Regions from separate parts of the Paenarthrobacter sp. NPDC056912 genome, predicted to be linked through region 2. Evidence: riboswitches for the same ligand, from Rfam matches in the RefSeq annotation. Region 2 holds a riboswitch; the other holds the start of a gene.
The links. Region 2 has a riboswitch for cyclic di-AMP ahead of ACFRJ9_RS19260 (M23 family metallopeptidase). Riboswitches for the same ligand answer to the same signal wherever they lie in the genome.
Positions count from the first base shown of each region.

Region 1 (3,869 bases), on a different contig from region 2:
CATGGGGACCACGCTAAATCCTCACGTAACGTCAGGTGCAAGTGTCCGCCGAAACAGCAAGAACCTGATCACGGAAGCGGCGAGGGAAGCGCCCACTACCGCTGCCCCCTCAAGCCAGCGGTCCGGCGTCGTGATCAATGGCAGGAGGGCAAGCGCGCCGGAGGTGAGTGCCAGGCGAATCCCCAGACCGGCCAGACCTTCGAAGCGTTGGCGAGTGGCGAGTGCGGTCGCCACGAGTGCGGCGATGTTCGCGGGTTGGGGGTCCAGGAAGCTGCGGCCCAGGAGGAACAACAGCACGTAGGCGGCTGTCCACGCCACGGCGCGGGCAGCCTGCCGGGGCAATCGCCCAAGGGTGCTGTTTTGCGGGGCGGGTGGTGGGACGGGCCCGCGGGACAAAGCTGCGCGCAGTTGTTCGAGAGGAATCCGTCCGCTGGCCAGCTCGCGCGTCAGGCGCACCATGCCGCGCACATCAGCCACGGCGGTTCGTACGACGTCGACACTTGCGTTGGGATCGTCGGTCCAGTCGACCGGGACTTCATGGATGCGCAGTCCGCACCGTTCGGCAACTATCAGAAGCTCGGTGTCGAAGAACCAGGCGTTGTCCTTGGTGTAGGGCAGGACCTGGTGCGCCACGTCCGCGCGGATGGCTTTGAAGCCGCATTGTGCGTCTGAGACGTGGGTGCCCATCGAGGCGTGCAGTAGGGAGTTGTAGCTGCGGGAGACGAACTCGCGCCAGGGCCGGCGGGTTACCCGCGAAGTGCGCGCCAGTCGTGTGCCGATGGCGAGGTCCGAGTGGCCGGAGATCAACGGGGCCAGCAGCGGAGCCAGCGCGGAGAGGTCGGTTGAAAGGTCCGCTTCCATGTAGGCGAGCACCGGCGAGGATGACGCAAGCCAGACGTGCCGGAGAGCGTTGCCGCGCCCGCTTTCGCTGAAGCGGATGACGCTGAGCTCGGGGAGTTCGCGGGCCAGTCTCTCTGCGATCTTCAGGGTGTTGTCCGTGCTGGCGTTGTCCGCCACGGTGATCCGGAAAGTGTGTGGAAAGGAGTCGGTGAGATGTCCGTGCAGCCTGCGCAGGCTTTCTTCGAGGACGTTCTCCTCGTTGAACACGGGGATGGCGATGTCCAGGACGGGCGCGCCTGCCCGGGTATCCACTGGCTCGCGCCGAGGCTGGTGGCGCACGGGTGGCTGCTCGTGGGGCAGGACGCTCTGGTGGCGCAGGGTCTGCGGCCTGGTTGGCAGGGCCGGCACAGCGAGGCGCGCGGCACGGACCGGGTTCGGCGATGCGCTGGCGGCGGGATCTGTGAGCGTCATGTCTTCAGCATGGAGCCGCCGAATATGAGGCCTTTAGGCGGAAGCTGTGACCGTACTGTGAAAAGCGAAAACCGCGCCCGTTCCCGCGATCCGCTCCAGTGGGTACTGGGGCGAACGGCGGGAACCGGCGCGGTGATCAGGAGAACTCTTGGCTTAGTACCAGTTGTTGGCCAAGTGGAAGCCCAGGGCGGCCGACGGGGATCCGTAGCGTTCCTTGATGTAGTTCAGGCCCCACTTGATCTGGGTCTGGTAGTTGGTCTGCCAGTCAGCACCGGCCGAGGCCATCTTGGAAGCCGGCAGGGACTGGACGATGCCGTAGGCGCCGCTGGAAGCGTTCGTGGCCGTGGTGCGCCAGTTGGATTCCTTCTCCCACAGGGTGTTCAGGGCGGTCATTTCGCCCGGACCCCAGCCGTAGCTGGCGAGGATGCTTGCGGCGTACGCCTTAGCGGCGGCGGGATCGTCCACTGCCTTGGGCGCGGCAGCAGCAGCTGCAGCTTCCGCGGCGGCGGCGGCAGCAGCGGCGTCGGCGGCCTGCTTGGCGGCGGCGTCGGCAGCGGCCTTTTCGGCGGCAGCCTGCGCAGCAGCGGCTTGGTCTGCAGCGGCCTGCGCGGCAGCAGCCTGGTCGGCGGCAGCCTTGTCGGCGGCGGCCTTGTCCGCGGCAACCTTGTCTGCAGCCGCCTTGTCCGCGGCGGCCTTCTCTGCTGCCTTCTTGGCTGCATCAGCCTGGGCTGCGGCGTCAGCGGCAGCCTTCTCCTTCGCCTGATCGTCGATCTGGGCGTTGGTGGCCTGGCGCTCGGCGGCCTGGCTCATCTCGGGAAGGTTGAACGCGGCGTTGGCGGCCTGTCCAAGCGATGCCACGCCCAGTGCGGCTGCTACGACGCCGGCCACAACGGACATGCGGTAGCCGGACTTACCCTGGCGTGCTGCGTTCTTGAGGACGGACTGCGACTTGGTCAGCGGTGCGTTGTTTTCGTCGCGATGACGCGCGGAAGGGCGCGTCTGATCGTTAGGTTCAGACATGTGTGATTACCTCTCAGCGCCTGCGGAGTTAGCTGTCGGGTTCGGATGAGGTCATCCGGCCGCGCATGTAGCTGCGGCTTCACCCCTAGGGCCGGCAAAAATGCCTGGGCCCGGAGACCATGGGTCCCCCGTCTCTGCCTCGAATGAGAACGGAACTCCGGGAAGTGGCAGAGCTCGGCGCATCCCGGGTGTGGGCCTGTTAGGGGAGACCCACCCTTTCGACGGTACAGGAGGATTCAACAGAAGTCACATTTAGGTAACAGAGATCACGACGACGGTGAGTCGCCTTGCTGGATTCGTTACACGCGTTCGGTTGCAACCGTGGGGAGTCGGAGGGCGAACTCTGTACGCCCCGGCCGGGAGGTCACTTCGACACTGCCGCCGTGGGCCTCGACGATCGATTCCACGATCGAAAGGCCCAGTCCGGACGTGCCTTCGGACCCCGATCTGGCGGCGTCGGCACGGGCAAAACGGGAGAAGATCCGGCCCTGGAAATCAGCCGGGATACCGGGGCCGTTATCCGTCACAGTGACCACTGCGCTGCCATCGGCGGAGAGCATGACGCCCGTAACCACGGTGGTTCCGGCGTCGGTGTGTTTACGGGCATTGGAAAGCAGGTTCGCCAACACCTGGTGCAGTTGCGTCGTGTCCCCCCGGACGGTGATGGGTTCATCCGGCAATTGGAGCTGCCAGATGTGGTCCGGGGCCATGACCTTTTCGTCGCTGACGGTCTCGATGACCAGTTGGGTCAGGTCCACGTCCGTGACCTTTACGGGCTGGCCTTCGTCCAACCGCGCCAGCAGCAGGAGGTCCTCCACCAGCGTGGTCATGCGTTCTGACTGGCTCTGCACGCGCGCCAAGGATTTCCGGCCGTCGTCAGTGAAGTTTTCGGTCATCCTCAGGAGCTCGGTGTACCCGCGGATGGCGGTCAGGGGTGTCCGGAGTTCGTGCGACGCGTCAGCTACGAATTGCCGGACTTTCGTTTCACTTTCCTGCCGGGCTTCCAAGGCGCTGGAGACGTTGTTCAGCATTTGGTTCAAGGCGTGGCCCACGCTGCCCACTTCCGTCCCGGGATGGGCGGCCGACGGCGGTACGCGCACCGCGAGTGCCACTTCACCGGCGTCGAGGGGGAGCCGCGAAACCTTGGTGGCTACCTCCGAAAGCTGTTCCAGCGGCCGCATGGTCCGGCGGATGATGACCGTGCCCGCAAGGCCGATCAGCACCAATCCGCCCAAGGAAACAAACACCATGGTCCACACCAGCGAGGCTTCAGCGTTTTGCTTGTCCGCCAGTGGCAAACCAGTCACGATCACATCGCCGTACGCGGGTTCGACTGCCACCAGCCGGTAGTCGCCGTTGGACAGCCTGCGATCCACCGGACGGTTGTCCGTGGGGAGCGCCAGCAGGACCTCTTCGTCGTCAGCCGAGAGGGCCACGCGATTGCCCTGGGCGTCGATCAGGCCAGAGCTCCGCACCGTGGAGCCATCGATCCGGGCGCTGAGCGTTCCCGCCGCCTGGCCGCGCGCTTCCAGCGGGTC
Region 1 covers NZ_JBHUCD010000001.1:314,884-318,752, forward strand. The annotation lists gene ACFRJ9_RS01470 (MerR family transcriptional regulator) at 1-3, opposite strand, end outside; gene ACFRJ9_RS01475 (dolichyl-phosphate beta-glucosyltransferase) at 22-1,311, opposite strand; gene ACFRJ9_RS01480 (hypothetical protein) at 1,465-2,331, opposite strand; cyclic di-AMP (ydaO/yuaA leader) riboswitch at 2,335-2,521, opposite strand; gene ACFRJ9_RS01485 (ATP-binding protein) at 2,631-3,869, opposite strand, start outside.
Region 1: it holds a riboswitch for cyclic di-AMP, as region 2 does, so the genes downstream of both, ACFRJ9_RS01480 (hypothetical protein) here and ACFRJ9_RS19260 (M23 family metallopeptidase) in region 2, are expected to answer to the same signal.

Region 2 (3,869 bases):
CTGGTGGTTGGCGTTCATGGGGCGGCGGTGGCACATCGTCCGCCCTGGCCGGGACGCGGTACGGTGGAGATTACGCACGAAGACTGCGTTCGAGGAGAGCTGAGCTGGATGACGGATCTGATCGATACCACTGAGATGTATCTTCGGACCATTTTGGAGCTTGAAGAAGAGAACATCGTTGCTCTTCGCGCACGCATTGCCGAGCGTTTGCGGCACTCCGGCCCCACGGTTTCACAGACCATTGGCCGCATGGAGCGTGACGGGCTGGTGATCGTTTCCAACGACCGTCACTTGGAACTGACAGAGGTTGGGCGCAAGCGTGCCACGGAGGTCATGCGCAAGCACCGCCTCGCAGAACGGCTCCTGGCCGATGTCATCGGCCTGGACTGGGCCTACGTCCATGACGAGGCGTGCCGCTGGGAACACGTAATGAGTGAACGCGTGGAGCGTCGGCTCTACGAGCTCCTTGAGCACCCCACTGAATCCCCGTATGGCAATCCCATCCCGGGGCTGGAGGCCTTGGGTGGCCTTGCCAGCCAGCCCTTCCCGCGGCTTGACGTAAACCTTTTGCAGGCCATGGACGGCTATGCCTCCGATTCCCGCGTGGTTGTCAGCCGCCTTGCAGAGCCCATCCAGGTGGAGCCCGAGCTCCTCACGCAACTGGACGAAGGTGGGATCCGGCCCGGTGCCACGGTGTCGCTTGCCCGCGTCGGCGAGTACATCTCCGTGCGTGTCCCCGGCATCGAAGGTGCCTTGGAGCTTCCCCCCGAAGTTGCAGCGCACGTCTTCGTCTCCCTGAGCTGACCTCGCGACGGCAATCCTGCCGCGGGTGGCAAACCTCACTTTTGCGATGCGGGCGCGCGTGTGACCTGCGGTTTTCCGGGATTGATGATAAAGGCGACTGTCAACACGCATGTTTCGGTAGATAACGAATTTATTACCGCGGGCTTTAATCCCCTATAGTTATGTACTAGCGCCGATACCAAAGCGTTACCTGATCCGGAGCCGAGCTCTGCCAGCGGATCAGGTGTTTTATCCACCACTGGCAGAGGCGGGGGAACCACAAGCGGCTGTCTAAAGAAGCAGCCTTGGGGTGAAGTCCGCAGCAGAAGTGCCCACTTATGCAAGTCCCTCTTGGGATACCTGTGTGCCGTGAGCGCCTCGTGCGGACCGGGTCTTTGAACTCTCTGACCCGAATCCGACAGCTAACTTCGCAGGCTTTTCAGAGAGGAACAGAGTTTGACATCGCAGAACGTCAGGGGTCGCCGTCGTGCGTCCGGCCCCGCTGTTGAGCTGCGGCCAGCCCGCGTCGTAGCAGAGATCCGGCCCCGCGACACCGACCGTCAGGTGCGCCGCCGTAAGAGCCCGCTGCGCCAGGTAGCTGACTTTGCCGCCGCCAGTGGCGTAGGGCAGAAAGCCGGAGTCGCGCTTGCCGCCACCGGACTTGCCCTGACTGTCGGTCTGCCCGCAACGAGCCCCGTCATGGCCACCTCGGAATCAGGCCAGACCGAGTCCGCCCTTGCCGTCAGCGGCGGCAGCCAGCCCGAGGTTTCCGCGGCAGCGTCCGCCAAAATCGACTTCAGCCGCGCTGCCGTGGCTACGGCTGCCGATCCCGACGGCAAGCTGAAGCAGCTGCTGAGCGCACAGTCCGCCGGCAGCATCCAGCGCGCATCTTCCGTTGGCACCATGGCCAGCCCCCTTGACACTCTGACCACGGCATCCCCCTTCGGGTACCGCGTCAGCCCCCTCACCGGCGGCACCGGCGACTTCCACCGCGGCCAGGACTTCGTGGCCCAGTGCGGCACCGCCGTCCACGCTGCCGCCTCCGGCAAGGTCACCTTCGCCGGATGGCATGAGTACGGCGGAGGCAACCGCGTGGTCATTGACCACGGCAATGGCCTGGAGACCACGTACAACCACCTGTCGTCGTTCACCGTCAAGGTGGGCCAGACCGTCACCCGCGGCGATACCGTCGCGCTGAGCGGCACCACGGGCGCCTCAACGGGCTGCCACCTCCACTTCGAGGTCCAGGTCAACGGTGAAGTTGTCGACCCCATGGGCTGGCTCTGAGCCAGTTGATGGTCGCCTCTCGCATTCGTGAGACACCCCGTGACCTGAATGTGACATTCGCGTTCAACTGTTGTACCGTTCAAAGCGCATCGGCTTTTTAGGGGGCCGGTGCACTTGAGTGGATTGCCTAGCTCTGCCACCGCTCAAGGTCCGTTCGCATAAATCGTCTGGCAGGGGCGGGGGAACCACTTCTGGTCTTCGAAAGAAGGCCTTGGGGTTAAGTCGCAAAGCTTCCTTGAAGCAGCGCGGCCGGATGACTCCCATCCGAATCCGACAGCTCACCTCGCAGGCATTGGGAGAGGCTACCTACGTGTCATCACGCACTACCCCTGCGCGCCATCGCGCTGAATCGGTTCGTACGAACCCCTTGAACACCCTTTCCAAGGCTGTTTCTTCCAATGCCGGAACCGTTGGCCGTCAGGCCGTCGTCCTGGCTGCAGCTTCCGGCCTCGTTCTCAGCGTCGGTCTGCCTGCACAGGCAGCGGACACGGATGTTTCCAAGTCCGAAGCCTCCAGCACCCAGCAGCTGATCGCTACCGCCGTGGTAACCGCGGAGCCCACAGCCACCGTTTCCTTCGAGAGCCCCGTTGTGGCCACCAAGGAAGCCCCCAAGATTGTCCAGCGCGCAGCGCAGGTTACCGAGCGCTCCGGAGCAGCAGCCGGCGCCGTCACGGCCAAGTCCTCCGAGGCCACCGATGCCGCGTCCAGCGCTGCAGCCTCCGGCCTCGCGGCGATTGCCTACACCGGCATCGGCCACCCGTACGTTTGGGGCGGCACCACCCCCAATGGCTGGGACTGCTCCGGTTTCACCCAGTGGGTTTACGCTCAGGCAGGCATCAGCATCCCCCGCGTGAACGCCTGGACCGCCATGAAGCCCACCAGCACTCCTGCTCCTGGTGACTTGGTCATGCAAAACGGCGGAGCGCACGTAGGCATCTACGTCGGCAACGGCATGATGATCAGTGCTTTGAACCCCGGCCAGGGCACGCTGCTGCACTCCGCAGCGTCCACGGGCACGTCCTCCTTCTTCACCCTCCGCTAGAAATAATCCGGTTCGGGGCTCGCCAGCATGCCCCCCAAGTGCTGGCAGGCCCATTACCCGCGTGCAACCCAACTGCCCGCGGATACGAAAAGAGAAAAATCATGACCAGTGCACACAAGGTTGCACGGCATCGCGCTGAGGCCCCCAAGACCAGCTCGCTTGCCGTTATTGCCAAGGCTGTCAGCGACAACGCCGGTGGCGTTGGCCGCCAGGCAGCAGTTATTGCCGCAGCTTCAGGCCTGGTCCTGACCAGCGGCGTTGCTGCGAACGCTGCGGATGCGAACGTCCAGCGTGAGTCAACGTCTACGTCAACCCTCGAAGTCCAGACGGTAGCCCAGGCCACCATCGCCGCGGACTCCACGGTTGCCATCTCCTACGAGCGCCCTGTGGTCACCACGGTGGAAGCACCGGCTCCCGTCGTTGAAAAGGCCCCCGCCAAGGCCGAAGCCAAGAAGGCAACGGAAGGCGCAACCACCACGGCTTCCAACGCCACGCTGGCCGTCAACGCTGCCACCCCGGCAGCCAAGGCCCCCGCAGCATCCAGCGGACTTGGCGCGGCCATCGCCGCAGCAGCCTACGCCCAGCTCGGCGTCACCCAGGACTGCACCATGCTGGTCACCAACTCCTTGGCCGCCGTCGGCATCAACTTCCACGACTGGCCTGCCGGGTACCTGTCTTTGGGCCGCACGGTCAGTGCAGCCGAAGCGCAGCCCGGCGACCTCGCCTACTACGCAAACGGTGGTTACGGTGGAATGGC
Region 2 covers NZ_JBHUCD010000020.1:26,518-30,386, forward strand. The annotation lists gene ACFRJ9_RS19255 (metal-dependent transcriptional regulator) at 109-804, shown strand; cyclic di-AMP (ydaO/yuaA leader) riboswitch at 994-1,235, shown strand; gene ACFRJ9_RS19260 (M23 family metallopeptidase) at 1,240-2,070, shown strand; cyclic di-AMP (ydaO/yuaA leader) riboswitch at 2,209-2,376, shown strand; gene ACFRJ9_RS19265 (C40 family peptidase) at 2,381-3,112, shown strand; gene ACFRJ9_RS19270 (NlpC/P60 family protein) at 3,214-3,869, shown strand, end outside.